Regions from separate parts of the Chryseoglobus sp. 28M-23 genome, predicted to be linked through region 1. Evidence: predicted binding sites of a transcription regulator. Region 1 holds the regulator's gene; each other region holds the start of a gene.
The links. Region 1 encodes HrcA, which represses chaperone genes, less so after heat shock. Its sites were predicted from a motif close to TTNGCACTCGNNNNNNNCGAGTGCNAA; they were not measured.
Positions count from the first base shown of each region.

Region 1 (10,357 bases):
AATCACGGTGCCGTAGCCGCGGCAGGTGCCGCACGGCGACGAGGTGAGCACGTTGCCGAGGAGGCTGCGCACGGTGCGCTGAATCTGGCCGGAGCCGCGGCAGATGTCGCACGTGGCAGGCTCGGTGCCGGGCGAGCAGCAGGAGCCGTTGCAGGTCTCGCAGAGCACGGCCGTGTCGACCTCAATCTCGCGGTGGGTGCCGAAGATGATCTCGTCGAGCTCGACCTCGACGCGCAGGAGGGCGTCCTGGCCGCGCTCGCGGCGCGACCGGGGGCCGCGCTGCGACTGGCCGCCGCCGAAGAACGTCTCGAAGATGTCGCCGAAGCCTCCGAATCCGGATGCTCCGCCCATGCCGCCGCTGCCGCCCATGTCGTACTGCTGGCGCTGCTGCGGGTCGCTCAGCACGTCGTAGGCGTGCGTGACCTGCTTGAACCGCTCAGCCGCCTCCCCGCTCGGGTTGACGTCGGGGTGCAGCTCTCGCGCCAAGCGTCGGTACGCCTTCTTCACCTCATCGGCGCTCGCACCGCGATCGATTCCGAGCACTTCGTAGTGGTCTGCCACTTATTCCTCACCGAGCAGTCGCGACACGTAGCGCGCCACGGCGCGGACCGCTGCCATGTTGTTCGAGTAGTCCATACGGGTGGGGCCGAGCACCCCGAGTTTCGCGCTCGAGTCGCGGCCCATGCTGTACGCGCTCGTGACGACGGCGGCCTCGTGCAGCGCCGCATCGTTCTCGCGGCCGATGCGGGCCGACACCCCCTGGCTGTCGAGCTGCATCTCGCTGAACAGCTTCAGGAGCGTCACCTGCTCCTCGATCGCCTCGAGGACGGGGTAGACGCTGCCGGCGAAGTCCTGCTCGGTGCGCACGAGGTTCGCGGCGCCCGCCATGACGAGCCGGTCGGAGCGGTGCTCGTCGACGTGCCCGAGCAGGGCATCCGCGACGACGCGCACGGCTTCCCGCCGGTCGGGGGCGAACTGGCCGTCGAGCGTGCCGGCGACGGTGCCGACCTCGGCGAGTGCGCGGCCGGAGAGCGCGGCGTTGAGCTTCGCCCTCAGCTCCCCCACGAAGACCTCGTCGGCCTCGACCGGCAGCTCGATCATGCGCTGGTCGACACGACCGCCGTCGGTGATGAACACCGTCATGAGGCGCGTAGGGCTCATGGGCACGAGCTCGATGTGCCGCACCCGGGCGTTGCCCAGCGTCGGGTACTGCACGAGCGCGACCTGGTTGGTGAGTGAGGAGAGGAGGCGCACGGTGCGCGCGAAGACGTCGTCGAGGTCGACCGACTGATCGAGGAAGGCGGCGATCGCCTGGCGCTGACCCGCGCTCAGCGGCCGCAGGTCGGCGAGCTGGTCGACGAAGACCCGATAGCCCTTGTCGGTCGGCACCCGACCCGACGAGGTGTGGGGCGCCGAGATGAGCTCCTCCTCTTCGAGGATGGCCATGTCGTTGCGGATCGTCGCGGCGGAGACGCCGAACTGGTGACGGTCGACGATGGCCTTCGACCCGACGGGTTCGCGCGAGGCGACGTAGTCCTGCACGATGGCCCGCAAGACGTGCAGAGCGCGTTCGGAAACCATGTCCGCCCCTCTCGTCGTCGTGCTCGCTGTCGTGGCCGTCGTCGTGGCCGTGCCGCTGGCACTCGATTCCACTGACTGCCAATTCTACCCCGCCACACCCTGAGCGCATCGTTGCCTCAGGCGAAGGTGCGCACTACGGTGTTGATGTGCTCGCACCGCGCGGAGCAGTTATGTACACCGCAACGATGCGAGTCACACGTCAGGCTCCACCCCGGGTCCCTCTTGTTCGGACGATTGAAAGGCAGCACCCACATGACTGAGTCCACTCCGCCCCCCGCAGCTCCTCAGCCCGCCCAGCCCCTCAGCGAGACCGAGGACCGCCAGTGGGCCTCCTTCGCCCACCTCGGCGGAATCCTGGGCTTCCTGCCCGCTCTCATCATCTGGCTCGTCTTCAAGGACCGTGGTTCGTTCACGAACCAGGAGGCCAAGGAGGCTCTGAACTTCCAGATCACGGTGGCGATCGCGCAGGTCGTCATCTTCATCCTGAACGCCATCCTCGGCGCCGTGACGCTCGGCCTCTGGGCGCTCATCGGCTGGATCTTCCCGCTCGCCGTGTGGGTGTTCGCCGTGATCTTCTCGATCATGGGCTTCACGAAGGCCAAGGACGGCACCGCGTACCGCTACGCCGTGTCGATCCGCCTCATCAAGTAGGTCATCGCTTTCGGCCCACGGGGCCCGCGCGCTACCGCGCCGGGCCCCGTTCGGTGTTTAATGGCCCCATGAGCCAGCAGCCGCCCGTCAACCCGTACGCCACAGCACCCGCTCCCCTGCGGCCCGAGGAAGAGAAGCTGTGGGCGACCCTCATCCACGTCGGTGGCATCTTCTTCGGCTTCGTGCCCGCCCTCATCGGCTACCTCGTGCTCAAGGAACGCGGGCCGTTCATCCGCGGGCACTCCACGACGGCGCTCAACTTCCAGCTCACCATGCTCATCGGCTACGTCGTCGGCTACGTCACGGTGTTCGTCTTCATCGGGTTCCTCGTGCTGCTCGCCGTGGGCATCCTCGTGCTCGTGTTCGGCATCATCGCCGCGATCGCGGCCAACCGGGGCGAGGAGTACTACTACCCCGTCGCGATCAAGTTCCTCACCTAGCTCACCCGCTCGCTCAGTCCGGCAGCAGTCGTCGCACGACAGCGTCGGCCAGTAGCCGCCCGCGCAGGGTCAGCACGACGCGACCCGCGAATGCGGCGGCCGGCTCGATGAGTTCGTCGGCGAGCAGGCCCGCGACTGCGTGCCGCCCCGAAGGCGTCAGCAGCTCGCGGTCCAGCCCCTCGCGCAGTCGCGTCTCGAGCAGAACGCGCTCGACGCGCCGCGTCTCGGCGTCGAGCGTCTCGCGACCGGCGGCGGGGCTCACTCCTGCCCCGACCCGCTGCGCGTAGGCGTGAGGGTGCTTGACGTTCCACCAGCGCACCCCGCCGACGTGGCTGTGCGCCCCGGGGCCCACACCCCACCAGTCCTGCCCCGTCCAGTACGCGCGGTTGTGCCGCGAGCGCTGCTCGGGTGACGCCGCCCAGTTGCTGACCTCGTACCAGTGGTATCCGGCCGCCGTGAGCCGAGCATCCGCCGCCTCGTAGGCCGCCGCGTGCAGGTCGTCGTCCACGGGAGCCACCTCGCCTCGAGCGATCTGGCGGGCGAGCTTCGTGCCTTCCTCGACGATGAGGGCGTATGCGCTGACATGATCGGGCCGCTCGGCGAGCGCGGCCGCGAGGCTCGCCTCCCAGTCGGCGGGCGACTCGCCCGGCGTGCCGTAGATGAGGTCGAGGCTCACCGCGAGCCCGGCTGCGCGCGCCTCGGCGACGCGGCGCGCCACGTTCTCGGGGTCGTGGGTGCGCTCGAGCGTGCGCAGCACGTGCGGCACCGCCGACTGCATGCCGAACGAGACGCGCGTCACGCCGGCCTCCGCGAGCGCGGCGAGGCCCGCGGCGTCGATCGAGTCGGGGTTCGACTCGGTCGTCACCTCCGCGCCAGGCGCGAGACCGAAGCGGTCGCGCACAGCGCCGATCATGCGGGCAAGATCGGCGGGCGGCAGGATCGTGGGCGTCCCCCCGCCGAGGAAGACCGTGCTCGCGGGCCGCGGCGGCAGGCCGGCGGCATCGAGCACGCGCGCGGCGAGGTCCAGCTCGGCGATCGCCTGGTCGGCGAAGTCGCTGCGCTTCACCCCGCGCACCTCGTCGGCCGTATACGTGTTGAAGTCGCAGTAGCCGCACCGCACGCGGCAGTAGGGAACGTGCAGGTACACGCCGAGGTCGCGCTGCTCGGCGCCCTCCGCGACGGTCGGCGGCAGCATCCCGTCCTCGGGGGCCGGGTCGGCGATCGGCAGGGCACTGGGCACGGGTCCATCCTCCCAGCCCCGCGCTCGCTCGACCTGCGCGGCGCCGCCTGCCGTGCGGCATCTCCACAATTCAGGAGGCGACACTGCAGAACGAGGGCCGGGATGCTCTGCCGGGCGTGTCGCGCGGTGCGAGCATCCCGATCTCCTGAATTGTGGAGGCGCCGCGCCCGTCGGTCGGGGCGTCGACGCCGAACTACGCGAGTGGAGTGCATGCCATGACGACGACACCTGACGACGGCGCGCTGCCCGAGAGCACCGACGTGCTCATCGTCGGCGGCGGGCAAGCCGGCCTCGGTATGGGCTACCGGCTGCGCGAGGCGGGCGTGCCCTTCGTGATCGTCGACGATCGTGAGCGCGTCGGCGATGTCTGGCGGGCGCGCTGGCGCAGCCTCGTGCTCTTCACCCCGCGGCGGTTCTCGGCGCTGCCGGGGCTGCCCATGCCCGACTCGGCGGGCTACTACCCCACCAAGGACGAGATCGCCGACTACCTCGAGGCGTACGCAGAGAAGAACGCGCTGCCCGTCGTGGCGCAGACTCGCGTGACGGCGATCGCCCGCGACGGCGACGGCGACGGCGGCGGTTTCGTCGCCGACACGACGCGCGGCACCGTGCACGCGCGCGCTGTCGTCATCGCGACGGGTCCGTTCCAGTACCCGCGCGTGCCCCGAGTCGCCGCGGGCCTGCACCCCGAGGTCGTGCAGGTGCACTCGACCGCGTACGAGGGCCCGGAGGATCTACCACCTGGGCGCATCGCGGTCGTGGGCGGCGGCAACTCGGCCGCGCAGCTCGCCGACGAGCTGTCGGCGACGCACGAGGTCACGATGATCGCGCCGGAGAAGCCGTGGTTCATTCCCGAACGGATCCTCGGGGTGACCGTCTACTGGCCCCTGAAGCTCTTCGGCGTCCTCAGCTCGCCCGCCGACAGCCGCATCAGCGAGTACATCCACTCGCGCGGGGACGGCATCCTCGGCACGCAGGCGAAGCGCGCCATCCGCGCAGGGCGCCTGCGGCTGCTCACGAGCCGCGTGGTCGGCGCCGCCGGTCGAGAGCTCGAGCTGCAGGACGGCACGCGGGTCGAGGTGGATGGCGTGCTGTGGGGCACCGGATTCCGCGCCCACTACCCCTTCGTGCAGGTCGACGGAGCCCTGACCGACCACGGCGCACCCCGCCACGACCGCGGCGTCTCCCCCGTCGACGGCCTGTACTGGATCGGCCTGCCCTGGCAGCGCCGACTCGACTCCTCGATCATCCACGGCATCGCCGCCGACTCGCGCGAGCTCGCCGAGGCCGTGCAGAGCAACGTGCGCCGCTCTGGCAGGCTGGAGGGGTGACCACCACCATCCTCTGGGACGTCGACGGAACCCTCCTGCTGAACGCATACTCCGGCGGCGGTGAGCTCTACCACTCGGCGGTCGAGCGCGCCGTGGAGCGCGAGCTCGGCCCGGCCCTGCCGCGCACGCACGGCAAGCCCGACGGGCTCATCCTCAGCGAGATCCTCACCCACTTCGGCTACGGCGACGACTGGCACGAGCGCGCCCGCACCGTGCTCGACGAGCTCTCGGTGGAGCGCGCCGAGCGCGGCGACCGCCGCGAGACCGCACCAGGGGTCGAGGATGCTCTGCGCGCGTGCGCCGCCCGAGGGTGGCGCAACGCCCTCCTCACGGGCAACTCGCTCACGCGCTCGCGCGTCAAGCTCGAGGGCGCCGGGCTCACGGCCGAGGCGCTCGGCGATGCGGCGTTCGACTGGGAGCGCTCGTACTTCGGCGCGACGGCCCGCGACCGCAGCGAGATCACCGCGGCAGCCCGCGCGGCCCTGCCCGACGACACTCTCGTCATCATCGGCGACACCCCGCGCGATGACGAGGCGGCTCGGGCCGCGGGCATCCCGTTCATCGCCGTCGCGACGGGGGCGTTCACGGTCGACGAGCTACGGCAGACCGAGGCGATTCTCGTCGTGCCCGATCTCGTGGCCGGGCTCGACGAGGTGCTCGCCGCCATCGCCGCGCTGCCCACGCCCCGCAACGCCGCCTGACAGCCGCGCCTGACACGCCGCCCGACCGCCGCCGCGACTACACGACGGGCGTGTAGATCTGCACGAACCAGATCTGCTGCATGCGGTAGAGCATGACCGCCACCGTGATCGCGGCGACCCCGAGGATGACGGTCGCCCACCGCGAGCGGTCGATGAGCGCCCAGATGACGGCGAGCACGGGCAGCAGGAGCGCCGTGACGAGGTAGATCCAGTACTCGACCGGGTCGCCCGTGGGCGTGTTGCCCGCGAACGGCGCGACGATGGAGATGACGACCTGCGCGAGCAGCAGCAGAGCGACGAGGGCCGAGCTGAGCACGGAGACATCATTCGGCCTCGTGCCGATGCCGCCGAGCACGAGGCACACGAGCCCGACGAGCAGCGCGACGACGATCTGCGCGATGGTGAACCACTCGATCATTCGGCTGCCTCCTGAGGGAATCCCACCAGCGTACGGCCGACGCCCGCCCGCACGGCGACGAGGGCGATGAGCCGCCCCCGCGCGTCGACCGCTGCCATGGGCTCGGCGTCGGGCGCGTCGGGCAGGGCGAGCGTCTTGCCGTGGCCGAGATCGCGCGCCTGGTCGACGCTCACGGTCAGGACCGGGAAGAGCTGTGCGGCCACCTCGGCGGGCGACACGAGAACCTCCGGTGTGATGTCGTCGACCGCGACGGCGCGTGACGTGGCGAACGGGCCCACGCGCGTGCGGCGGAGCGCCGTGAGGTGCCCGCCGACACCCAGATCGGCGCCGAGGTCGCGCGCGAGCGCGCGAATGTAGGTGCCCGACGAGCAGTCGATGCGAGCATCCACCTCGATGCCGTCGGCCTGCCGACGCACGGCCAGCACCTCGAAGGCGCTCACCGTCACGCGTCGCGCTGCGAGCTCGACCTCCTCGCCGGCGCGCACGCGATCGTAGGCGCGCCGACCGTCGACCTTGATGGCGCTCACCGCGCTCGGCACCTGCTCGATCTCGCCGGTCAGGCTCCGGATGCCCCGCTCGAGCCTCTCCTGCGTGACCGCCTCGAGCGCCGCCGGGTCGGCAGCGCCGACTGGCTCACCCTCGGCGTCGTCGGTCGTCGTCGCCACCCCGAGCCGCATGGTCGTCTCGTACGTCTTGTCGAGGCCCACGAGGTAGGTGAGCAGGCGCGTGGCCGGGCCGACGCCGAGCGTCAGCAGGCCCGTCGCCATCGGGTCGAGGGTGCCGGCGTGCCCGACCTTGCGCGTGTCGAGGGCACGGCGCGCGCGGGCGACGACGTCGTGGCTCGTGAGGCCCTGCGGCTTGTCGACGAAGAGCATCCCGGCAGTCACGGCATCCACGCTACCGCTCGGCGCGCAGTGCGTAGGATGCCGAGCATGCGCATCGCCGTTCTCGGAGCCGGGGCCGTCGGCGGCACCCTCGCGGCGCTCCTCCACCGCGCGGGGCACGACGTGGTCGTGACAGCGCGCGGCGAGCACGGCGCCTCTCTCGCGCGCGACGGGCTGCGGCTCACCGGCGGCTGGGGCGACCACCGGGCCCGTATTCGGGTCGTGGAGGCTCTCGCGGCCCCGCTCGACCTCCTGGTCGTCACGACGAAGGTGCACGACACGACGGCGGCTCTCGCGGCCGCGGCGCGCGTGGACGGCACGCCCGCGCTCGTCGTGCAGAACGGCCTCGGGGGCGAGGCCGCGGTGCGGGATGCTCTGCCGCACTCCCCCGTCGCGATCGGCCTGGCGCTCTTCGCCGCGAGCCTCCTCGAGCCAGGGCGCGTCGACGTGACGGGCCCGAACCCGCTCGTGCTGGGTGGTGACCCTGCCGCGGTCGCCGTCGCGCTGCCCGCGCTGCGCTCGGCTCTCCCCGCAGAGGTCAGCGTGGTCGACGACATCGTGGGCGCGCAGTGGACGAAGCTGCTCGTCAATCAGGTCAACGCCCTGCCGGCAGTCACCGGGCTGAGTGTGCAGGAGGTCGTCGCGCACGACGCGCTGCGCGCGGTGCTCACGCGCGGCATGCGGGAGACGGCCGCCGTCGCGCGGGCGCAGGGTCTGCACCTGGCGCGCATCGGTGCCGTCGGGCCGGACGAGGTCGCACTGCTGCTGCTCGAGGACCACGCCGCGGGCGAAGCGGTGCCGCGGGCTCTCGCCGCCGGGATGGGAGACGTGCCGAATCCGGCATCGACGCTGCAGAGCATCCGTCGGGGGCGCGCCACCGAGATCGACGCACTCAACGGGGTCGTCGTCGCCTCAGGAGCAGAGGCCGGCGTGGCGACGCCCGTGAACGCCCTCATGGTCGAGCTCGTGCACGAGGTCGAGCGCACTGGCGAGTTCCTCGACCCCGCCGCCGTGCTCGCTCGGCTCGCCGCGTCGACCGCCACGCAGGGCTAGGGGCGATCAGCCGACGGCCGCCGCCACGACGCCGAGGCCGAGCAGCCCGAAGCCGACGCCCCACAGCGTGATCGACAGGATCTGCCACAGGATGACGCGCTGGCGCGACGCCCCGAAGCCGACAATGAGGCCCGACGTGATCTGGCTCGGCAGCAGGGTCTGGCCGAGCAGGCTCACGCCGGGCACGCCCCAGGCGTCGAAGCGCCGCTTGAAGCGCGCTCGTCGCGGCGAGAGCGGCTGCTCGTCGGCTCCGGCCGCGCCCCGCACCCGGCCGGCGAGCAGCACGACGAGCACCATCGAGATCACGTTGCCGACGATCGCCGCGGGAATCGCCACGAGGGGCGACGCACCGGCGAGGAAGCCGATCGGCGCCGCGAAGTACGACTCGATGAACGGCACGGCCGCCGCGGGCATGATCACGAGCCACTGCCAGATCGGGGCGACGGTGGCGGTGTTGTCCTGCAGGTCGGCGAGCATGCGCATCCTTCTCGGTGGGTCGATTCGAGTATCGCTCCCACGCTATCGACGGGGGCGCCGACCGACGTCCCCCGCCCGACGGAGCGGCTTCTCCGCCTCCCGGCGGAGCGGGCGCCTGCCTTGAGCAGCTCGCGCCTCCACAACTCAGGAGATCGTGCGGCAGAAGCTTTCCGACACGCCGTACCTGACCCCGAACGGCCCCTCAGCCGGCGCCGACTCCTGAATTGTGGAGACGAACCGGGTGAGGGGCGGGTGGCGCAGGCGGGTGGCGCGGCTAGCTAGCGCATCGCCTTCGTGTGCCAGACCGTCTTGATCTCGACGAAGGCGCCGATACGGTCGAGCGACGGCGCCGGGATGCCCGGCTCGGGCTGCAGCACGCGCGTGAGCGTCTCCGCCGCGGCGATCTGCAGGTCGACCCACTCGAGGTCGCCCGCACCGGCCAGGTCGAGCGCGTTGACGTCGGCGTGCGCCGCGAGCCACGGCGCGATCTCGGCAGGCGACCCGGTGAGGATGTTGACGACTCCCCCGGGAACGTCGGAGGTCGCGAGCACCTCCCCGAGCGAGATCGCCGAGAGCGGCGCGCGCTCGTGGGCGACGACGACGACCGTGTTGCCCGTGAGGATCGCGGGAGCGACGACCGCGGCGAGGCCGAGGAGCGAGGCTCCCGTAGCCTGCTGCGGCGCGATGATCGCGACGACACCGGTCGGTTCGGGCACCGAGATGTTGAAGTACGGGCCGGCGACGGGGTTGGCGTTGCCCGCGACCTGCGCGTACTTGTCGGCCCAGCCCGCGTACCAGACCCAGACATCGATCGCCGCGTCGACCTGCGCGCCCGCGGCGGCCGCCGAGACGCCCTCCGACTGCACGATCTCGTCGACGAACTGGGCGTGACGCCCCTCGAGCAGCTCGGCGATCCGGTAGAGCACCTGTCCGCGGTTGTACCCGGTCGCTCCGGCCCAGCCGCCCACCGCGCTGCGCGCGGCGACGACCGCATCGCGGGCGTCCTTGCGCGAGGCCTGCGCGGCGTTGGCGAGGAACGCGCCCTTCGGCGTCGTCACCTCGTAGGTGCGGCCGCTCTCACTGCGCGGAAACTTGCCGCCCACGTAGAGCTTGTACGTCTTGGGCACGGTGAGCCGACTCACTTCGCCACCGCCTTCTTGGTCGTCTTGCGGTCTTTCGTGACGGGCCGGGATGCTGAGCTCGAGCCCGATGCCTCCCACCCCGTCGAGACCAGGTACGCGGCGAGGCCGTGCCGGCCTCCCTCGCGGCCGTAGCCCGACTCCTTGTAGCCGCCGAAGGGCGAGCTCGGGTCGAAGCGGTTGAAGGTGTTGGCCCAGATGACGCCAGCGCGCAGCTGGTCGGCGAGGGCGAGCATGCGGCTGCCCTTCTCCGTCCAGATGCCGGCCGAGAGGCCGTATGGGGTGTTGTTGGCCTTCGCGATCGCCTCCGCCGGCGTGCGGAAGGTGATGACCGAGAGCACGGGGCCGAAGATCTCTTCGCGCGCGATGCGGTGCGCGGGCGAGACCTGGGTGAAGATCGTCGGCGCGAACCAGAAGCCCGTGTCGGGGATCACGCAGTCGG
Region 1 is NZ_CP061846.1:1,077,180-1,087,536, reverse strand. Features, by position in the region: gene dnaJ (molecular chaperone DnaJ) at 1-561, opposite strand, end outside; gene hrcA (heat-inducible transcriptional repressor HrcA) at 562-1,581, opposite strand; gene IE160_RS05290 (DUF4870 domain-containing protein) at 1,834-2,232, shown strand; gene IE160_RS05285 (DUF4870 domain-containing protein) at 2,301-2,672, shown strand; gene hemW (radical SAM family heme chaperone HemW) at 2,686-3,912, opposite strand; gene IE160_RS05275 (flavin-containing monooxygenase) at 4,128-5,243, shown strand; gene IE160_RS05270 (HAD family hydrolase) at 5,240-5,944, shown strand; gene IE160_RS05265 (hypothetical protein) at 5,982-6,362, opposite strand; gene truB (tRNA pseudouridine(55) synthase TruB) at 6,359-7,237, opposite strand; gene IE160_RS05255 (ketopantoate reductase family protein) at 7,295-8,299, shown strand; gene IE160_RS05250 (hypothetical protein) at 8,306-8,776, opposite strand; gene IE160_RS05245 (aldehyde dehydrogenase family protein) at 9,055-9,918, opposite strand; gene IE160_RS05240 (aldehyde dehydrogenase family protein) at 9,915-10,357, opposite strand, start outside.

Region 2 (10,357 bases), 770 kb from region 1:
CGGTCACGGTCGTCGCGGTTGCTACCGGTCGCACCGACGCCCCCTCGAGCGTCACCTCGTCGGCGCTCGGTCAGGGCGCGATCGACCCGGCGGCCCCTGAGCCCACCCTCGACGGCTTCCGCGCTGAGATTCAGGACTTCGATGCCGAGGCGACCTACGAGGTCACGACCTCCGCGGGAGCGGTGGCGCTCGAAGGCGAGACGATCGTCGTCACGGGCCTCGCCCCCGGCGAGTCGGCGACCGTCACGATCGCCTTCACGAAGGAGGGTGAGACGGATGCCACGGCCGAGGTGACCGGAGCGGCCCTCGCCATCGGCACGGCCCCGACGTTCTCGTCCTCCACGAGCTCGGCGAGAGGCTTCACCTTCACGATCACGAACTACTCGGCCGAGATCAGCTACACGCTCGCCGCGACCAACGCCGGCAGCGTCACGCGCAGCGGCGCAACGGTCACGGTTGCCGGTCTTGCCCCGGGTGCGACGTCCGCGGTGACGGTCACGGCGAGCCGTGTCGGCTACCGGGATGCGTCCGCGGTGACCTCGGGCGTGGCCCTGCCCCCGGCACCGACCCTCCCGGGGCGTAGACCTGTCATCATGCGGAGACTTGTCGCGGCGGCACGGCGCTACCCCCTCGTCGCCGCAGACCACGCCGCAGAACCCCGGCACATCGACGGCGATCGTCGATGGCGAGACTCAGCAGTCGACGATCGTGGTCGACGGCGAGCGCTTCACGGTCTCGACCCAGGGTGCAACCCTCGTCGTCGAGCCGATGTCGGGCGGCGCCTCAACCGGCTCGAGCGGCGGTACCACTCCCGTCGTGTTCGTGGGCGGCGACGTGAGCATCGACGTCGGCGGGTTCGCGGCTGACAGCTCGATCGAGATCTGGGCGTACTCGACGCCCACTTATCTGACGAGCATGACCGTCGGCTCGGATCTCGCGGCTGGCACGGTCGTGACGCTGCCGTCGAGCATCCGACCAGGCGAGCACACGATCGTCGTGACGGGCACGGGCGCGGATGGCGAGCCGATCGAGCTCTCCCTCGGCATCCTCGTGGTCGAGGAGATCGAGGAGCCTGCGGCAGAGCCCGCGGTCGTCGCGGATGACGCGACCGAGGCGACGACGGAGACCGATGGCGGAGCCTCGACCGGTATCGTCATCGCCTTCGCGATCCTGGCACTGCTGCTCGCGACGGGTCTGCTCTTCTTCCTGCTGGCGCGTCGTCGCCAGCGAGGCAGTACCGACGACAGCGCAGCCGCGCGGGCCTGACGCCACCGGGAGGGTCGGTGAGGCAAGCCTCGGCTTGCTGGCGCCGCGCCCTCCCGGGGCGTAGACCTGTCATCATGCGGAGACTTGTCGCGGCGGCACGGCGCTACCCCCTCGTCGGGCTCGCGGTGCTCGTCGGCGCCGTGGGGCTCGCGCTCCTCGCCGCCGACCTCGAGCCGATCGCCCGCTGGGGAGTGTCGATCTTCGCTCTCGGGGTCGCCCTCAAAGAGGGCGTCGGCATGGTGCGCAGCCTGCTCTCCGGACAGTTCGGGCTCGATGTGCTCGCGATCATGGCCATCGTGAGCACCGTCGTCGTGGGCGAGTACTGGGCGAGCCTCGTGATCGTGATCATGCTCGCCGGCGGCGAGGCGCTCGAGGATGTCGCGGCGGGCCGTGCGCAGCGCGAGCTGCGATCGTTGCTGGGTAAGGTGCCGCAGCAGGCTCACCGCCTCTCCGCCGAGGGCGACGTCGAGGATGTCGCGGTCGACGACGTCTCACCGGGCGATCGTCTACTCGTGCGCCCCTCCGAGGTCGTTCCCGTCGATGGCGAGCTCGCGAGTGCCGCCGCGACCTTCGACGAGTCCTCTCTCACGGGGGAGAGCATGCCCGTCGAGCGGCAGCGCGGCGATGCCGTGCTCAGCGGCTCGCTCGCCGGGGCCGACGCGGTCGAGATCGTGGCAACGGCACGCGCCGCCGACAGCCAGTACCAGCGCATCGTCGCGCTCGTGGAGGAGGCCTCCCAGTCGCGCGCCCCCATCGTGCGCCTCGCTGACCGCTACGCGCTGCCCTTCACGATCGTGTCGCTCGTCATCGCGGGCGTCGCCTGGGCGCTCAGCGGCGACCCCGTGCGCTTCGCCGAAGTGCTCGTCGTCGCGACGCCGTGCCCGCTGCTCATCGCCGCGCCCGTCGCGTTCATGGGCGGCATGTCGAGTGCTGCCAAGCACGGCATCGTCGTCAAGAATGCTGCCGCGCTCGAGCGGCTCGCGCGCACACGCACGGTCGCCTTCGACAAGACGGGCACTCTCACGCAGGGGCATCCGCAGGTCGTCGCTGTGCACCCGGCCGGTGGTATCGATGAGGATGACCTACTACGGCTCGTCGGCTCGGCCGAGCGGTACTCCTCCCATGTGCTCGCCGCAGCTCTCGTCGAGGCCGCGACCGACCGCGGCCTGGCCCTCGGCAGCTCGGAGGATGCGCGCGAGGTCGCCACGCACGGCGTCACCGCGACCGTCGACGGCCTCGCTGTCGTCGTGGGCAAGCCGGCCTTCGTGGCCGAGCACGCCGTCGGCGTGGAGCGGCGAGAGCTGCCGAGCGGCGAGTCCGCCGTCTACGTGGCGGTCGATGGAGAGTTCGCGGGCACGGTCGTGCTGCGCGACGAAGTGCGGGCGGATGCCGCGGCGACGCTGCGCGTGCTGGGCGAGCTGGGCATCCGGCGCACCCTCATGGTGACGGGCGACGTCGAAGCGACCGCGCGCCCCATCGCCGCCGGTCTCGGCATCGACGAGCTGCACGCGGAGTGCCTCCCGGAGGACAAGGTGCGCATCGTGCGCGAGCTCCAGCCGCGTCCGGTCGTCATGGTGGGCGACGGCGTCAACGACGCGCCTGTTCTCGCGGTCTCGGATGTCGGCATCGCGATGGGTGCGCGCGGCTCGACGGCCGCCTCCGAGTCGGCCGACGTCGTCATCATGCTCGACGACGTCGCCCGCGTCGCCCGCGCCGTGAGCATCGGGCAGCGCACTGTGCGCGTCGCCTTGCAAAGCATCTGGATGGGCATCATCATCTCGGTCGGGCTCATGCTCGTCGCCGCGTTCGGGTTCCTGCCCGCGATCGCCGGCGCGGCCCTACAGGAGGTCGTCGACCTCGTGGCGATCCTCGGCGCCCTGCGCGCCGTGCGCGCGGGGGAGGCGCGGCTGCCGGGGCTCGATCGGGCCGGAGGCATGAGAACGGGCCCCGCATCCGAGGATGCGAGGCCCGTCGAGGCACCCTCCCGCGGGAGCGCGCCCGGAGGCGTCACCCGCTAGGCGGAGACCTTCTTGCGGTCGCCGGCCATCGCAATCTCGATTTTGCGCGGCTTCGCCTTCTCGGCCACGGGGATCATGACGCTCAGCACGCCGTTCTCGTAGTGGGCCGAGATGTTCTCGGTGTCGATGTCTTTGCCGAGGGTGAGCTGGCGCAGGTAGCTGCCGGTGCCGCGCTCGCGGGCGAGCCACTGGACGCCCTCTTCGGTGCGGGCCGAGCGCTCAGCGCGGATCGTGAGCAGCTGGCCATCCACGTCCACATCGACCGTGCCGGGGTCGACACCAGGGAGGTCGGCGGTGAGCACGTAGTGGTCGCCGTCGCGGAACAGGTCCATGGGCATGAGGCGCGGGCTCTGGCGCTGGTCGAGCATGCTCGAGGCAACGCGGTCGAGCTCGCGGAACGGGTCGAAGAACATCGTCATCGCGGTACTCCTTGTCACGTCGCCCGCCGGGTGGCGGGTGGTCGATGTAAACCTGAGTCGGGGTGACTCAAGTAAGGAGATATTAGCACTCGAGTAGGGAGAGTGCCAAGTGTTCGCGCACGGCGAAAGTCCTGGTGAGAGCGGCTTCTCACCCGTGAATCGAGGTTCTCAGTACCCGACGAAGTAGTCGGTCTGCATGCGCTTCGCACCCGCCGCACGAAGGGCCGCACGCCCCGCGGAGACCACTGCAGGGGCACCCGAGACGTACCCGCGCCGAGAAGCGAGGTCGGGCACGAGCTCGAGCAGGGCATCCCGCGTCAGGCTCTCGAGCGGCACCTCGACGACGCGCGCTCCCGCCGCCTCGAGAACGTCGCGGTAGAGCAGCTCGCCGGGGTTCGACGGCACGACCAGCACGACGACGTCGCGCCGCTCGCCGCGGGCCGTGAGCTCGGCGAGCTGACTGGCGAACGGCGTCACGCCGATGCCGCCCGCGAGCAGGACCAGCGGGATGCTCCGGTCGCGGGGCAGCAGGAAGTCGCCGGCGATGAGCGTGGTCGCCACGCGGGCCCCCGGCTTGAGCTCGCGCAGGGTTCGCTTGAGCGTGGAGCCCGGGTCGGGCATCCGCATGCCGAGGCGCACGATCGGATCGCTCGGGGCCGACGCGATCGTGAAGCTGCGGCGCATTCCCCTCTGGTCGGCTCCGTGCGGCACGTGCAGCTCAAGGTACTGGCCCGCCTCGAAGCGCAGCGGCCGCGAGGGCTCGAAGCGCAGCTCGGTCGCGTGCGGCGAGAGGGGCGCCGCGCCGATGAGGCGCAGCGAGACACCGGGGCGGCGCGAGACAGCGAAGGCGACGATGTTGCCCACGACGAGGGCCAGCTCGGGGGAGGTGTAGAGCGGGCCGAGGCTGAAGGGCACCGAGAACACCACGGCGACGACCGCCGCGGTGAGCCACTGCTGCCAGCGTCGCGGCGGCAGGGTGAGCGGCTCGGTGAGCATGAACCCGGCGAGGAAGACGATGGGGAACAGCAGCAGCACCGAGCTGTAGGCGTCGAGCGGCGCGGCGCCCGTGAGGGTGATGCGGGTGCCGATGATCGCGACCGTGAGCACGATCGCGACGAGCCCGACGTCGAGGCGCCGCGTGCGGTCGAGCAGCAGGAGGGCGCCGAGGGCGACGACGGGCAGCATGGCGGGAGTCGCGATCCACCACGCGCCGATCGTGAGCCCGGCGAGGCTCGCGACGAGCACGCCCGTCGCGGCAGGGTTGAGCAGATGCCGCCCGCGCCACACGATGAGGTACTTCGACAGCGCCGCGATGATGCCGGCGGCGGCGGCGCCCACGAGCGCCATCGTGGCGAGGCTCGGCGGCACGAGGCACACGATGATGAGCGCTGTGATGACGCTCGACTCCCGGTGCGGCACGACGCGCGCGAGTCGTGCCGCGACCTCGTTTGCGCCGAGAGTGGCGACGAGCACGACCCCTGCGGTGCCGAGGATCGCGTGCGGGTCGGGCCCGATGATGTCGAGGAACGCGAGGACGACACCGAGAGCGAGCACCACGACGAGGCTCGCGGTCGCCAGTCGGTACATGCTCACGCGGCCGGTGACGGCATCGATCGTCGCTCTCATGCGAACAGCTCTCCTGACAGGTCGGGGCTGCCCTCGAGGCGGCCATCGTCGAACAATCGAACCCACTGGAACGGGAAACGCTCGGCCAGGCGCGCCGGTTCGGTGAGAAAGAGCGCCGTCGCGAGCCCATCGGCGAGCAGCGCCGTCTCGGCGATCGCCCACGCCGCGATGACTCCGCCGACCGGTCGGCCCGTCGTCGCGTCGACGATGTGGTGCAGGCCGTCGCCCCACGCGCGCCGGTTCGACGCCGACCCGCAGAGGGCCGCGCCGCGCACCTCGACGACGCCGACCGCCTTCGCGGGGTTGGCCGGGTTCTCGAGAGCGACACGGATGCTGCGCTCGCCCCAGCAGCGCAGGTCTCCGCTCGCATCCACGACGGTCTCGATCGCGCCACGGGCCTGCAGCAGGTCGCCGACGAGGTCGACGAGGTAGCCCTTGCCGGCCGCGCCCACGTCGAGCAGCACGGGGGCGGGGCAGTCGAGCACGAGCCCGGCCGCGGTCTCGCGCAGGCTCAGGGCGTCGCCCCAGCGCGGCGCAGCGCGCGGGGCGCCGCGCGGCTCGAGCCGGTAGGTCGCGTCGTAGCCGAGCTGCTCGAGCGAGGCGCCCGCGAGCGGGCTGAGCCTGCCGTCGGTGAGGTCGTGCAGCTCGCGGTAGAGGTCGAGCATCGGCGCAGCATCCTCGGGCAGGGTCCAGGAGCCGGCCCCGCGCGCGATGCGGCTCACGAGCGAGTCGGTGCGGAAGCGCGACCAGTCGCGGTCGAAGCGCTCGATGCGCGCGTGCACGGCGGCGAGGTCGTCGTCGCTGAGTTCGCCGTCGGCCTCAACGCCGTGTTCACCGTCGTGCTCGCCGCCGTGCGCACCGCTGACGTCGAGGCGCCATGGCACCCCGATCGCGTCGAAGCGGCTCGACGCCACGTCTCAGCCCTCGAGCGCGTCGGCCTTGATGCTCGCGATGGCCTCGCGGAACCCGCCGCTCGTGAGCGAGGAGCCGGAGACGCGCGTGACGTCGAGCAGGTCGATGTCGACGCCGACCGCCTCGGCGGCGATGCCCTCGGCGAAGGCCGACTGGTAGAACTCGGTCGTCGGGTTGTTGGGGTTGGTCGTCACCTCGACCTCGGTCACCACGTCGTCCTCGAGCGTGACCGCGACGATGATGTTTTCGCTGCCGTTGGGTGAGGTGTAGGTGCCGTTGGCCTGGTAGCTGCCGTCGGCGTAGCTCGCCGAGGTGTCGCCAGGGGTCGTGCCGCCGGCCGTCGCGCCCGCATCAGCGCACCCGGCGAGGGTGCCGAGGAGGGTGAGCCCCGCTGCGGTCGCGTACATCGGCAGGGCTGCGGGGTGTGTGGTGCGTGTCATCGGTCTCCTCGTGGCGGCGGGGGCGGGCTGCCGTCGCGAGGGGCCCGTCGAGACTCGACGCCCTCAGCGATCGCGTGCTGCTCCCAGCATGGTCATCGTCAGTGAGTATTCGCTGTGGTCGAGCCGAGCGATTGCTTCGCGATACCCGAAAGCCCGAGAGTGCGCCCGTTCGTGGCATGTGTGCTCGCACGAGCGGTCGCACTTGCCTCGCGGCGGCACAGTCGTGCCGGTGCGAGTCTGGCTAGCCGCCGACGACGACCCCGTTCGCCCACACGCGCTCGGTGCGCCAGTCGTCATCGAGGACGACGAGGTCGGCGGCGAAGCCCGCCGCGAGCGAGCCCCACTCGTGGTCGCGGCCGAGCACGCACGCCGGCGTGCGGGTGAGCGCCTCGACTGCGCGCGCCTCGTCGATACCGGCGACGGTCACGGCCGTGCGCAGCGCGACATCCTGCGTGAGAGTCGAGCCGGCGATCGTCTGCGTGCCGTTGAGCACGGCGAGCCCGTTCTGCACGGTGACGTTGAGCGAGCCGAGCTGGTAGTAGCCGTCCTGCCCTCCCGCGGCCGCCATCGCGTCGGTCACGAGCGCGACCCGGTGCGGAGCGGCGCGGAAGATCATCTGGGCGACGGAGGGGTGCACGTGCACGCCGTCGAGCACGAGTTCGAGGGTCACGCTGTCGTCGTCGAAGCCTGCGACGATCGGTCCAGGGTCGCGGTGGTGGATGCCCGGCATCGCGTTGAAGATGTGCGTCACGAGCGTCGCCCCCGCCTCGAAGGCGGCCCGCGCGAGGTACTCGTCGGCCTCGGTGTGCCCGACCGCGACGACGACGCCCGCCGCGACGAACTGCCGCACCGCGTCGAGCGCTCCGGGCAGCTCGGGGGCGATCGTGACCTGCCGGATGCAGCCGTCACCCGCCTCGAGCAGAGTCGCAACGGTGGCCTCGTCGGGGTTGCGGAGGAACTCGGGGGAGTGCGCGCCCCGGCGGCCGATCGCGAGGAACGGGCCCTCGAGGTGCGCGCCGACGACGGTCGGGTCGCTCTCCGTGAGCGCCGCGACCACCCCGAGGCTCGCGACGACGTCGTCGAGGGGGTTGGCGACGAGCGAGATGACCGAGCGGGTCGTGCCGTGGGCGCGGTGCGTCGCGAGTGCCTGGCGAATCTCGTCCGGCCCGTTGTCGTACGCGGCGCCGCCGCCGCCGTGCCCGTGGAGGTCGATGAACCCGGGCGTGATCGTGCGGCCGGCGACGTCGATCGTGGTCGCGGCGGGAGGCGGTGCATCCTGACCCGCCAGGCCGGTCGCCGCGATGCGATCGCCCTCGAGGAGGACCCAGCCGTGCCGGGACCCCTCGGCGTCGAGCAGCCGGCCGCCGGTGAGCAGTGTCGTGGTCATGCGAGCCCTTCGGGTGGGGAGCGAGCGACTACTGGAAGATGATGGTCCGCTGGCCGTCGAGGAGCACGCGGTCCTCCGCGAACCACGTGACCGCCTGGCTGAGGGTGCGGCTCTCCTCGTCCTGCCCGATCGCGACGAGCTCGGCCGGCGACCGCGAGTGGTCGACACGCACGACGTTCTGCTCGATGATGGGGCCCTCGTCGAGGTCGCTCGTGACGAAGTGCGCCGTCGCACCGATGAGCTTCACGCCCCGTTGATGGGCCTGCCGGTACGGGTTCGCACCCTTGAAGCCCGGCAGGAACGAGTGGTGGATGTTGATGATGCGTCCCTCGAGCGCGGCGCACAGCTCGGGGGAGAGGATCTGCATGTAGCGGGCGAGCACGACGAGCTCGATGTCGTGCTCCTCGACCGCGCGCAGCACGCGCTCCTCGAACGCCGCCTTCTCGTCGGCGGTCGTGACCGGCCGCGACTCGAAGGGGACGTCGTAGAAGCTCGCGAGCTCGGCGAGGTCGGGGTGGTTGCCGAGCACGAGCGGAATCTCGACAGGTAGCTGCCCGCTGCGCTGGCGGAACAGCAGATCGTTGAGGCAGTGCGCCGCCTTCGAGACGAGCACGAGCGTGCGCAGGGGGCGACCGACGCGGTCGACGCGGCACTCCATGCCGTAGTTCTCGATCACCGGCTGCAGTGCCGCGAGCAGCCCCTCGTGGTCGGTCGCCGTCTCGGTCTGCAGGCGCAGGAAGAAGCGCCCGCTCTCGAGCCCCGAGAACTGCTGCAGCTCGGTGATGTTGCCCTGCGCTTCGACGATCGCGCCCGTCACGGCATGCACGATGCCGGGCCGGTCGTCGCAGACGATGGTCACGATCCAGTGGTTCAGGGGGCTTGTCACGCCCTTCAGCCTACGGTCGCCGCTGCCCGCAGGTGGTCATCCAACGCGGGTAGAGTGGCGCGCGGCTCGTCGTCAGGGCGCGCCCCGGGACAGTCGGCCCGTCGCGCCGACCGCGAAAGCTCTTGCCACTCACATGACTCACCCCACTCGTCCGTTCCCCTGGGTCGGGCTGCTCACCCTCTCCACCGCGATCTTCTTCATGGTCACGAGCGAGTTCCTGCCCACCGGCCTGCTGCCGCAGATCGCCGCCGACCTCGATGTCTCCGAAGCCCAGGTGGGGCTGCTCATCACGATCTTCGCGGGCACGGTCGTGCTCACGACGGCGCCGTTGGCCGCCCTGACCCGCCGCTTCGAGCGCAAGCACCTGCTGCTGGCCGTGCTCGTGCTCTTCGCGATCGCGAACGTGGGCGCGGCGATCGCCCCCGACTACGCGCTCCTCGTCGTCGCCCGCGTGCTCGGCGGTCTCGCGCACGGCCTGTTCTGGGCGATCGCGGGCGCCTACTCGGGCCACCTCGTTCCTCGTCATCAGATCGCGCGGGCCGTCGCGGTCACGAGCGGTGGCGGCACCGCGGCGTTCGTTCTCGGCGTGCCGGCCGGCACCGCGCTCGGCACGGCCCTCGGCTGGCGTGCCGCATTCGGCGTCATCGCCGCGATCGTGCTCGTGCTGCTGGTGCTCGTCGTGCGGTTCCTGCCGGCTGTGCAGCACCGCCCGACGCTCGCCACGGGCGAGATCACCCTGCCCGCCCGCCGCGATCCCACGTTCCCCGCCGTGCTGTTCATCTGCCTGCTCGTGCTCATCGTCGTCGGCGGCCAGAACGTCTTCTACACCTACATCGCCCCGTTCCTCATCGACTCGGCGGGCTTCGCGGAGGCGAGCGTCGGCGCGCTCCTGTTCGTCTACGGGGGCGCGGGGGCGATCGGCTTGGTCCTCGCCGGATTCCTCGGGTCTCGATTCCCCCGCGGGGGGCTGTACGGGATGCTCGGCGTCGTCGCCGTGTCGGTGGCAGGTGTCGGCCTCTCGGCAGGAGTGCCGTTGCTCGTCATCGTGCTGCTCTTCGTGTGGGGCGCCGCCTTCGGCGGCATCCCGACCCTCCTGCAGACGCGCCTGCTGCATACGGCGTCGGCGCGCGTGCGCGACGTGGGCGCCGCGCTGCTCACGACCGCGTTCAACATCGGCATCGGCGGCGGCGCCGCGATCGGCGGTGCGCTCTTCGTCGTGCTGCCGACGCCGGCCCTCGCGCTCGTGCAGGCTGCGATCATCGGGTTCGGTCTCGCTCTGCTCGTCGTCGTCGACCTGGTGCGCGCCCGCCGTGCTCCCGTCGCCGTCGCCGATGACGACGTGGCGGACGAGTCGAGCGTGCCGCTCATCACCGGGTCGATCGTGCTGCCCGATCACTCTCAGC
Region 2 is NZ_CP061846.1:305,086-315,442, forward strand. Features, by position in the region: gene IE160_RS01490 (beta strand repeat-containing protein) at 1-866, shown strand, start outside; gene IE160_RS01495 (hypothetical protein) at 835-1,266, shown strand; gene IE160_RS01500 (heavy metal translocating P-type ATPase) at 1,341-3,284, shown strand; gene IE160_RS01505 (Hsp20/alpha crystallin family protein) at 3,281-3,703, opposite strand; gene IE160_RS01510 (FAD-dependent oxidoreductase) at 3,872-5,329, opposite strand; gene IE160_RS01515 (FAD:protein FMN transferase) at 5,326-6,243, opposite strand; gene IE160_RS01520 (FMN-binding protein) at 6,247-6,681, opposite strand; gene nagA (N-acetylglucosamine-6-phosphate deacetylase) at 6,923-8,068, opposite strand; gene purU (formyltetrahydrofolate deformylase) at 8,097-8,954, opposite strand; gene IE160_RS01535 (MFS transporter) at 9,088-10,357, shown strand, end outside.
Region 2: the regulator HrcA is predicted to act here: its motif matches at 3,786-3,812, upstream of IE160_RS01505 (Hsp20/alpha crystallin family protein).

Region 3 (10,357 bases), 740 kb from region 1:
AACTCGTGAGCCGTGCCCGGTGGAACCGGGTCACGCCGCCTTAGCTCAGTCGGCAGAGCGATTCACTCGTAATGAATAGGTCCCGGGTTCGATTCCCGGAGGCGGCCCTGACTAACTTGCTGCGCTACTCGTCCGCGTCACCGAGAGGATGCGCATGAACGCCGTGGGTCTCGACGGCGGCCGCCTCGCGGGCCCGCTCGGCACCGCGCTCGCCGTCGCGGCGACGGTGCTCGCCGGCGTGGGCGTCGCCACGCAGTCGCGCGTCAACGGAGAGCTCGGGCAGCGCTTCGACGACGGTTTCACGGCCGCGCTCGTCTCCTTCTCCTCCGGTTGGGTGCTGCTCCTCGTGATCGTGCTGTCGACGCGGCGAGGTCGTGCGGCGGTGCGGCGCATACCCGCCGCGCTGCGCGCCGGCGAGCTGCCCTGGTGGATGCTGCTCGGTGGTGCGGCCGGTGGCTTCTTCGTGCTCTCGCAGGGCCTCGTGGCGGGCATCCTCGGGGTGGCGATCTTCACCGTCGCGCTCGTCTCGGGCCAGACGGTGACGGGAATGGTCGCGGATGCTCGGGGCTTCGCCGGAGCGCGCGTGGCACCTCCGACGCTCGCGCGCCTGAGCGGCGCGGCACTCACGGTGCTCGCCGTGGTCGTCGCCGTGGCGGGCGACCTGGGCGGGAGCATCCCGTGGCCGGCGCTCATCCTTCCGCTGCTCGCAGGAGTCGGCGCGGGTATGCAGCAAGCGATGAACGGCCGCGTGCGGCAGGTGAGCGGCTCGCCGCTCGCGGCGACGCTCGTGAACTTCACGGTCGGCACGGCCGCACTCCTCGTCGTGACCGTCATCAGCCTCGCCGTGAACGGTCTGCCCGCCCAGCCGCCGACCGAGGCGTACCTCTACGCGGGAGGCGCTGTCGGCGTCGTGTTCATCGCGATCCAGGCGGCCGCGGTCGCGCGCGTCGGCGTTCTGCTGCTCGGCATGTGCCTCGTGCTCGGCCAGCTCATGGCGGCGGTCGTGTTCGACTCCGTCGCCGCTATCGGCCCCGCGCTGCAGCCTCAGACCGTCGCCGCCGTCGTGCTCACCGCGGTGGGCATCGTCGTGGCGACCCTCGACCGTTGGCGGCGGCCGCGCACCCTGCTCGCGACGTCACCCGGGCCGGGCCCGGCCGGGCCTACTCCTCGTCGGCCGTGAAGCCGAGCGCGAGCGAGTTCATGCAGTAGCGGTCGCCCGTGGGGGTGCCGAAGCCGTCGGGGAACACGTGGCCCAGGTGCGAGCCGCACGCGGCGCAGCGCACCTCGGTACGGGTCATGCCGAGCGAGGTGTCCTCGAGCAGCTCGACGGCGTCCGGGCGCACCGACTCGTAGAAGCTCGGCCAGCCGCAGCCCGAGTCGAACTTGGTGCCGGCCTGGAACAGTTCGGCGTTGCACGCGCCGCACGTGTAGATGCCGCTGCGGCTCTCGTCGAGCAGCTCTCCCGTCCACGCGCGCTCGGTGCCGGCCTCGCGCAGCACCTGATATCGCTCCTCGCCGAGCTCGGCCCGCCACTCGTCCTCGGTCTTCTGCACGGCGTAGGTCTGCTCGTTCTGGGCGGTCGTGTCGTCACTCATGGGGTTCCCCGCTTCTCGCCCGGCCTCGGGCGGTTGGTCTGCACCCCATTAAACTCGCATTCGTGCCCGAGACTTCCCCGATGCTGCGAACGTGGGGCGAACTGAGTCTCGATGAGTTCTTCGAGATCGCGCGCGTGCGCACCGAAGTGTTCTTCCTCGAGCAGCGCATCGACGAGGAGGAGCTCGACGAGCGCGACCGCGAGGAGACCACCGAGCACGTCTGGATCTCCGACGATCGCGGCGTGGCCGCCTACCTGCGGGTCGTCGTCGACGCGCAGCCGCAGAAGGGCAATCGGGATGCCCGGCGCCTCATCGGCCGCGTCGTCACCCGCGCCGACCGTCGCGGGCAGGGGCTCGCGCGGCGCCTCATCGAGCATGTCATCGAGCGGCACGGCCACGAGCCGTTGGCGCTGCACTCCCAGAGCTACATCCAGCCGCTGTACGCCGCGCTCGGCTTCGAGCCGTACGGCGACGAATATGTCGAGGCGGGCATCCCGCACGTCTCCATGTACCGCGCCGCGACCGCATAGCGCCTTCGAAGGTGCGACGGCTAGCCTGACCGCAGTTCTCCGGCGCGGCGACGCGCCCTCAGCCTGTCGTACAGAAGGGCCTCTCGTGCTCCGTCGCTTCCGCCGCCGACTCGGCACTGCGGGTCTCGCCCTCGCGGTGGCCGCGGCCGTGGGGCTGGGCCTCTCGGTCGGTGCAGAGACGGAGAGGGCCGCGGCGGCCTCCGTCGACGAGTGCGCGGTGCAGGATGCTCGGCTCGAGTGGGGCTTCAAAGAGAGCTTCCGCGCCTACGTGAGCGGCTCGATCGCGAACGGCGAGTGGCAGGCGGCCGACGGCGCCACCTACGCGACGCCCTCGTTCACGTTCGGGGAGGGCTCCGGCGCCGTCGCCTCGGGCTCGGCGACGGCCGAGCTTTTCTTCGCGGGCAGCATCCGCTTCACCGGGCACGGCGACATTCTCGACACGACCGTGAGCATGCCCCGCGTCGCCCTCGCGGACGCCGCGTCGGGGCTGCTCGTGCTCGACGTCGTCGGCACGACGCAGGAGGGCGCCGAGGTCGCGGCGCAGGGGGTCGAGTTCGCGAGCCTCGACCTGACGGCGGCCACGCGCTCCGTGGCGGACGGCGTGCTGACCGTCGAGGGCATCGCGGCCGCCCTCACCGAGGACGGTGCGGCGGCCTTCGGCACCTACCCGGCGGGGGAGCCGCTCGACCCGATCACGATCGTCGCGCCGCTCGACCCAGCCTGCGCGGCCGAGGTCGAGGCGGACCTCGTGGTGTCTGGAGGGGCCTCGTGGGTCGCGCCCGCGCTGACCGGGGCGGGCGTCGTTCTCGCCCTCGCGGTGCTCACGGTGGGCGGGATCACGGTCGTGCGTCGCCGCCGCGCGCCGTGAGCATGCGGAGGTCGACGGCCGCCCCGGCGCGTTCGCGTGACACAATGCGGGCGTGAGCACGACCGCCGAGCGCTACCGGCGCTTCGCCCGGGAGGCGGCGCCCCGGTCGCCCACCTATGCGGGCTGGGCAGAGGCGCTCGCCGCCGATGAGGCGAGCATCGCGCTGATCGATGCGCTGCCCGTGGCGAGCCGTCAACCTGTGCTCATCCTCACCGCCGCGCGCTTCGCGGGCCTCGCACCGCACGAGAGCATCGCGCCATGGGTGCGGGAGCACTGGCCGGCCGTAGCCGGCATCGCCCGGCAGCGCGCGACACAGACCAACGATCCGCGGCGCACGGCGCCGCTCGTGGCCGCGCTGCAGCGCATCGAGGGGCCGGTCGCGCTGCTCGAAGTCGGCGCGTCGGCGGGTCTCACACTCCTTCCCGACCGCTACAGCCACGTGTTCGAGCGGGGAAGTGCGCTCCACCGCCTCGATCCGGAGGACGGCGCGTCGGCGCTCGAGCTGCGCTGCGCTCTCGGAGAGAGCGTGCCGGTGCCGACCCGCCTGCCCCGCATCGTCTGGCGTGCGGGGCTCGAGCGGCAGCCACTGCCCTGGGGCGACGCGGAGGCGGAGCGCTGGTTGCGCACGCTCGTCTGGCCGGAGGAGCGCGACCGAGCGCTGCAGCTGAACCAGGCCATGACGATCGCCCGTCGAGAGCCGCCGCGACTCGTCGCGGGCGACGCCCTCGACGGGTTGCCCGCGCTCGCCGCGCAGGCGCCGAGCGGCGCCACGCTCGTCGTGTGGAGCCCCGCCGTGCTCGTCTACCTCGACCCGGCGCGGCGCGAGCGGTTCCACGACCTCGCCACTGCGCTGCCCGGCCACTGGATCTCTCTCGACGGCCGCCGCGTTCTCGAGCGCGTGGGTGAGAGCGCGGACGCCCTCCTGCCCGGCCCGGACGACGACTTCATCCTGAGCGTCGATGGCCGCGCCGCGGCCGTCGTGTCACCTCACGGCGACCGCCTCGAGCGCTGGGCACCCGAGGGGCGGACTCAGGAGTCCGGAGCGTAGATCGCTCGCGCGAGGGCGTCCAGCATGAGCGGCGTGCGCGGCCCGAAGCTCAGGATCTCGCCGTCCGCCATGTCGACGAAGCGACGGTTCTCTCCCGCGCGCGTCAGGGCGATCGCGGGCTTCGCGGCGAGGAGCCCCTCGACTCCGCCCACGCTCTCGAGCCCGTCGGTCATGACGAGGATGAGGTCGGGGTCGGCCGCGATGAGAGCCTCGTCCGTCATGGGGCGCAGGCCCTGCCAGCCGATCTCCCCGGCCACGTCGATGCCTCCGACGCCCTCGATGAGCTCGTCTGCACCCGACTCCTCGCCGAAGAGGTAGTAGATGCGCGAGGCGCCACGCAGGTAGAGGAAGAGGATGCGCACGCGATCGGCGGTGTCGGTCGGTGCGATGGAGGCGATCTCGTCGACGACGGCGTCGACCTCGGCGTCGAGCTGCGCGGCCAGCACCTCGCCCGTCGCGGGCGCCCCGAGCGCCGCGGCCACCTGCCGCGCGAGCTCGGCGGGGGCGCCGAGCCCTGGCTCAGCATCCACGTAGACGACCGTGACGCCCGCATCGCGCAGCTGCACGACCACGTCGGTCGGCCCGATCGTGCCATCGGTGATGACGATGCTCGGGCGCAGCGCGAGCACCGACTCGCTGTTGATGGCGTGGCCGCTGCTCGTCACGACGGGTAGGCCGTCTGCCTCGGGAAAGGTCGTCGAGATGTCGCGGCCGACCACCGAGTCGCCGAACCCGAGCGCGAACACGGTCGAGGCGATCGACCCGGCGATGTCGAGCGGCAGGATGCGGCTCGTGTCGTCGACGGTCACCTCGACGTCGCCGGCGAGATCGCGAGAGACCACCGTGGTCGGCAGCTGCTGCGCCGGTGCCTCCGCCACGGGGGTGATCGAGGCCGTCTCGAGCACCGCGGTCGACGGGCCCACGTGATCCCGCGGGTTCTCGAGCACGTCGAGCTCGGCCAGCGGCGGTCGAGGAGTGATCGAGGCAGGCGACTCGGCCACGGGCCCCGCCGTGCCCGTCGTGCAGGCCGAGAGCACGGCGACGCACAGGAGCGTCGCGAGCGCGCGGGGAAGCAGGGAGGTCATGGGGGTCCGAAACGGGGCTGGGGCGCGCTCGGGGCGACGCCGGTCGACTGAGGCAACCCTAACCGAGTTGGCTGGGCACCTGCCCGGCCGTGGGCGAGCCGCCACGGTCGGGCTCGCGAGGCTCCTAGGGTGTGGGTATGGATGCCCGATCCGACGCCCTCGACGAGCCCGCGCGCCGCGTGCTCGAGTTCGAGCGCGACTGGTGGGGCCACAGCGGCGCGAAGGAGCTGCGCATCCGTCGTGACTTCGGCTGGAGCGCCGCCCGCTACTATCAGGTGCTGAACGCCGTGATCGACACCGATGTCGCCGCACGCTACGACCCGGTGCTGGTCGGTCGCCTGCGGGAGGTGCGGCAGCAGCGCTCCCAGCAGCGCCGCACGCGGCGCCCCTCGACGACCGGCGCAGCCTGACCCGCCCCCACCTCAGCCGAAAGGCTTCACGATGGCCGAGTACGACCCCGATCGTTTCGACGACGTGCCCGACTCCCTCGGGCGCGTCGGCGCGCACCGGGCGCCGCGTCGGCGGGGTCGCGGCTGGATCGCGGTGGCGTGGGCCCTGCTCGCGAGCGGCGCGCTCGTCGTTGCCGGGCTCTACAGCCTCTCCCTCGTGAGCGACAGCGTGACCTTCGAGATCCCGGGCTTCTCCGAGCCCGAGCCCATGCCGACCCCCGAGCCCACGCCGACGATGACGCCCACGGCGGACCCGGTCCTGGACCCGAGCGCCGTCGACCTTCCGAGCGGTTTCACGATCACCGTCCTCAATGCGACACCGTTCGAGGGCCTCGCCGCTCAGGGCGGCGCCGAGCTCTCCGAGGCCGGCTGGCCCGTCGGCACGACGACGAATGCCGCGCAGGACGACTTCCCCGACACGGTCGTGTTCTACTCCGACCCGGCCAACGAAGGCTTCGCCCGCGGCATCGCGCAGCAGTTGCGTGTTGCCGACATCGAGCTCTCCGACGCCTTCCCCGGTGCTCCCATCACCGTCGTGCTCGGCGCGGACTACTCGGCACGCGGCTGACGCCCGGCCCTGGGCATCCCGAATCGGCGTTACGCCGACGTTTCGACTCTGTGAAGAGTGCTCGCGGCCCCTGGTGACGGTCGTGCTGCGGTGGTTAGCATCGCTCCACGCACAGCAAGGAGTCACCGCATGACCAAGGGAACCGTCAAGTGGTTCAACGCCGAGAAGGGCTTCGGCTTCATCACTCTCGAGGGAGGGGAGCAGGACGTCTTCGTCCACTACTCGGCCATCGACATGCCCGGCTACAAGGTTCTCGAAGAGGGTCAGGCGGTGAGCTTCGAGGTGGGCACCGGCTCGAAGGGCCCTCAGGCCGAAGGCGTCACCGTCCTCTGACGGCGCGCCCGCTTCGCGCCTCACCTCCCGCCTCCGCCTGCGCGGTTACGCTGTCGCCATGAGGATGCGCGCACGCAGTCGCTGGTCGGCAGCGGTCGGCGTGCTCGCGGCCCTCGCCCTGGCCAGCGGGTGCGCCGCTGAGCGCGAGTTGCCGGTGCCGACGGCGACGCCCGAGTACGTGCCGGTGTTCGAGGAGCCCGAACCGTACACGCTCGCCCCGCTAACGGGAGAGCAGGTGGCGCCCGGCTCGCTCGACCACCCCTCGATCGCAGCGAAGATCGACAACAACATCAACGCCCGCCCCCAGATCGGCCTCGGGCGGGCCGACATCGTCTACGAGATCCTCGTGGAGGGCGGCGCCACGCGCCACATCGCCGTGTGGCACTCCGACATTCCCGACGAGATCGGCCCGATCCGCTCCGTACGACCGGTCGACCCCGACGTCGTGTCGCCGTTGGGCGGCGTCTTCGCGTACTCGGGCGGTCAGTACCGGTTCGTCGTCGCGATGCAGAACGCTCCCGTGTACAACGCGATCCACGGGCAGGCAGACACCGCGGAGACCATCTTCCGCGGCACCAACGCCCCGGCCCCGCACAACGTCATCGTGCGCGCGCCGCAGATCGTGGCGCAGCAGGGCAGGCTCGACCCGCCTCCGCAGCTGTTCGCCTTCGCGGAGAGCGTCGCCGCGGCGACCGCCACGAAGGAGGGCTCGCCCACGGCCCGCATCGGGCTGCAGTTCTCCGTCGGCAACACGCCCGCGTGGGAGTGGAACGCCGAGAGCGAGCGCTGGGTGCGCTTCATGCACGGCGGCGCCGTCGATCGGGATGCCTCGGGCGACCAGCTCGCCGCCGTCAACGTCGTGACGCTCCGGGTGCCCGTGCAGGTCATCCAGAGCATTCCGACGGTCGGTCTGCGGGGCTCGGGCGACGCGTGGGTCTCCACGGGTGGGGGCACCGTGCGCGCCCAGTGGTCGAAGAGCGGCCTCACCGACACCATCCGTCTGCTCGACGAGCACGGAGTCGCCGTGCGCCTCGCGCCCGGCAATACGTGGGTCGAGCTCGTCCCCCTCGCGGGCGACGTGACCTTCCGCGCCCCCTAGCCCCACCCCGCTTCCCGCCAGATCTGACGGGAACGGGCGCTCGCCAAATGCCTGAGCGCCCATTCGGGTCAGATCTGGCTCACGGCGGGTCGTGTTGGCTTGCACTCGAAGGGTGCGAGTGCCAGAATCAGTTAGCACTCGCGATTGCCGAGTGCCAGAGCTACTGCACGTGATACGTCCGGGAGGGACGAAAGACACCCATGGCTAAATTGATTGCTTTTGACGAAGAGGCCCGCCGCGGCCTCGAGCGCGGCCTGAACATCCTGGCCGACGCAGTGCGCGTCACCCTCGGCCCGCGCGGCCGCAACGTCGTGCTGGAGAAGAAGTGGGGCGCCCCCACGATCACCAACGACGGCGTCTCCATCGCCAAGGAGATCGAGCTGGAGGACCCGTTCGAGAAGATCGGTGCCGAGCTGGTCAAGGAGGTCGCGAAGAAGACCGATGACGTCGCCGGCGACGGTACGACGACCTCGGTCGTGCTCGCCCAGGCGCTCGTGCGCGAGGGCCTGCGCAACGTCGCGGCCGGCGCCGACCCCATCAGCCTCAAGCGCGGCATCGAGAAGGCCACGCAGGCCGTCTCGGCCCAGCTGCTGAAGAACGCCAAGGAGGTCGAGACCAAGGAGGAGATCGCCGCCACCGCGAGCATCTCCGCCGCCGACCCCGAGATCGGCGCGCTCATCGCCGAGGCCATTGACAAGGTGGGCAAGGAGGGCGTCGTCACGGTCGAGGAGTCGAACACCTTCGGCACCGAGCTCGAGCTCACCGAGGGTATGCGCTTCGACAAGGGCTACCTCTCGGCGTACTTCGTCACCGACCCCGAGCGCCAGGAAGCGGTCTTCGAAGACCCCTACGTGCTCATCGTCAACGGCAAGATCTCGGCGATCAAGGACCTGCTCCCCGTCGTGGACAAGGTGATCCAGAGCGGCAAGCAGCTGCTCATCATCGCCGAGGACGTCGAGGGCGAGGCCCTTGCGACGCTCGTGGTCAACAAGATCCGCGGCATCTTCAAGTCGGTCGCCGTCAAGGCTCCCGGCTTCGGCGACCGCCGCAAGGCCATGCTGCAGGACATCGCGATCCTCACCGGCGGTCAGGTCATCAGCGAGGAGGTCGGTCTCAAGCTCGAGAACGCCACCCTCGACCTGCTGGGCCGCGCGCGCAAGGTCGTCATCACGAAGGACGAGACGACGATCGTGGAGGGCGCCGGCGAGGCCGACGCCATCGCGGGCCGCGTCAAGCAGATCCGCGCCGAGATCGAGAACACCGACAGCGACTACGACCGCGAGAAGCTCCAGGAGCGCCTCGCGAAGCTCGCCGGCGGCGTCGCCGTCATCAAGGCGGGTGCCGCGACCGAGGTGGAGCTCAAGGAGCGCAAGCACCGCATCGAGGATGCCGTGCGCAACGCCAAGGCCGCCGTCGAGGAGGGCATCGTCGCCGGTGGTGGCGTCGCCCTCATCCAGGCGGGCAAGATGGCCTTCGAGTCGAAGGAGCTCACCGACCTCGTCGGTGACGAGGCGACGGGTGCGAACATCGTCCGCCTCGCCGTCGACTCGCCGCTCAAGCAGATCGCGCTCAACGCCGGCATGGAGGCGGGTGTCGTTGCCGAGAAGGTGCGCAACCTTCCCATCGGGCACGGCCTCAACGCCGCGACCGGCGAGTACGGCGACATGCTCGCCGCCGGCATCGCCGACCCGGTGAAGGTGACGCGCTCGGCGCTGCTCAACGCCGCGTCGATCGCCGGGCTGTTCCTCACGACGGAGGCCGTCGTGGCAGACAAGCCGGAGAAGAACCCGCAGCCGATGGGCGACCCTTCGGGGGGCATGGACTTCTAGTCCAGCCAGCTCACTGCACCGACAACGGGGCGGCATCCCTCACGGGATGCCGCCCCGTTTCGTGTGTGCGGCAGGCGGCACTGCTCAGGCGGCGTCGCGCGCCTCGGCGAGACCGACGAAGAGCTGGGTGTTGAAGTCGTACGCGACCATGACCTCGTCGATCACGCGCTCGCGCTCGTCGTCGTTCCACGCGACGGTATCGAGCTGATGCCGGTAGGTGTCCTTGAAGGCGCCCGGGTCGGCAATCTGGTCGAAGAGGTAGAAGCCGATGCCGTTGGTCTCGAATCCGAAGCGCCGCGCCATGACCTTTGCGATGTACTGGCCGCCGGAGAGGTCGCCGAGGTAGCGCGTGTAGTGGTGGGCGACATAGCCCGCGGGCCAGGTGGCGGCGACCTCGAGGATGCGCGCCGCGTATCGGCGCGTGATCTCGAGCGGCGCGATGCGCGCGCGCCAGTCGCCGCCGTGAAGGAACGCCAGGTCGTTCTCGAGCGCGGGCAGGCGCGTGAGTGCGGGGGAGAGGAAGGGTGCGACGTCGGGGTTCTCGCGCATCGCCGGCTGCACGCTCTCCAGGGCCTCGTAGATGACGTAGTGCTGCTCGACGAGGGCGACGTAGTCCTCCCGGGAGCCCGCCCCCGCCATGAGGTCGCTCATGAACGTGGCGCTCTCACTGCTGCTGTGCCCACGAGCGGTGCGCTCACGCACGAGGCGCGAGAAGGGGATGACGTCAGGCTCGGGTGCGGTCACGGTGATCTCCAGGCTAGGTAAGGCGCACCTAACCTATCGCTCACCCGAGCGAGGCGCCAGAGGTCGAGCGGCCAGAGTCTGAGATACCGAGGGTCCGGGCGCTCGCGACGCTAGTCGTGGGCACGAGGCTCGATCCCGAGCGCCGCGCACGCGCGATCGTAGAGCACGACGATCTCCCGTCGAATCTGCGGCCGAGCGCTGATGGGTGC
Region 3 is NZ_CP061846.1:341,325-351,681, forward strand. Features, by position in the region: tRNA gene IE160_RS01665 (tRNA-Thr) at 35-107, shown strand; gene IE160_RS01670 (DMT family transporter) at 155-1,180, shown strand; gene msrB (peptide-methionine (R)-S-oxide reductase MsrB) at 1,161-1,595, opposite strand; gene IE160_RS01680 (GNAT family N-acetyltransferase) at 1,658-2,125, shown strand; gene IE160_RS01685 (HtaA domain-containing protein) at 2,211-2,993, shown strand; gene IE160_RS01690 (DUF2332 domain-containing protein) at 3,046-4,041, shown strand; gene IE160_RS01695 (heme/hemin ABC transporter substrate-binding protein) at 4,023-5,126, opposite strand; gene IE160_RS01700 (DUF3263 domain-containing protein) at 5,264-5,536, shown strand; gene IE160_RS01705 (LytR C-terminal domain-containing protein) at 5,568-6,143, shown strand; gene IE160_RS01710 (cold-shock protein) at 6,273-6,476, shown strand; gene IE160_RS01715 (DUF3048 domain-containing protein) at 6,535-7,575, shown strand; gene groL (chaperonin GroEL) at 7,776-9,404, shown strand; gene IE160_RS01725 (biliverdin-producing heme oxygenase) at 9,489-10,148, opposite strand; gene IE160_RS01730 (DUF2470 domain-containing protein) at 10,259-10,357, opposite strand, start outside.
Region 3: the regulator HrcA is predicted to act here: its motif matches at 7,707-7,733, upstream of groL (chaperonin GroEL).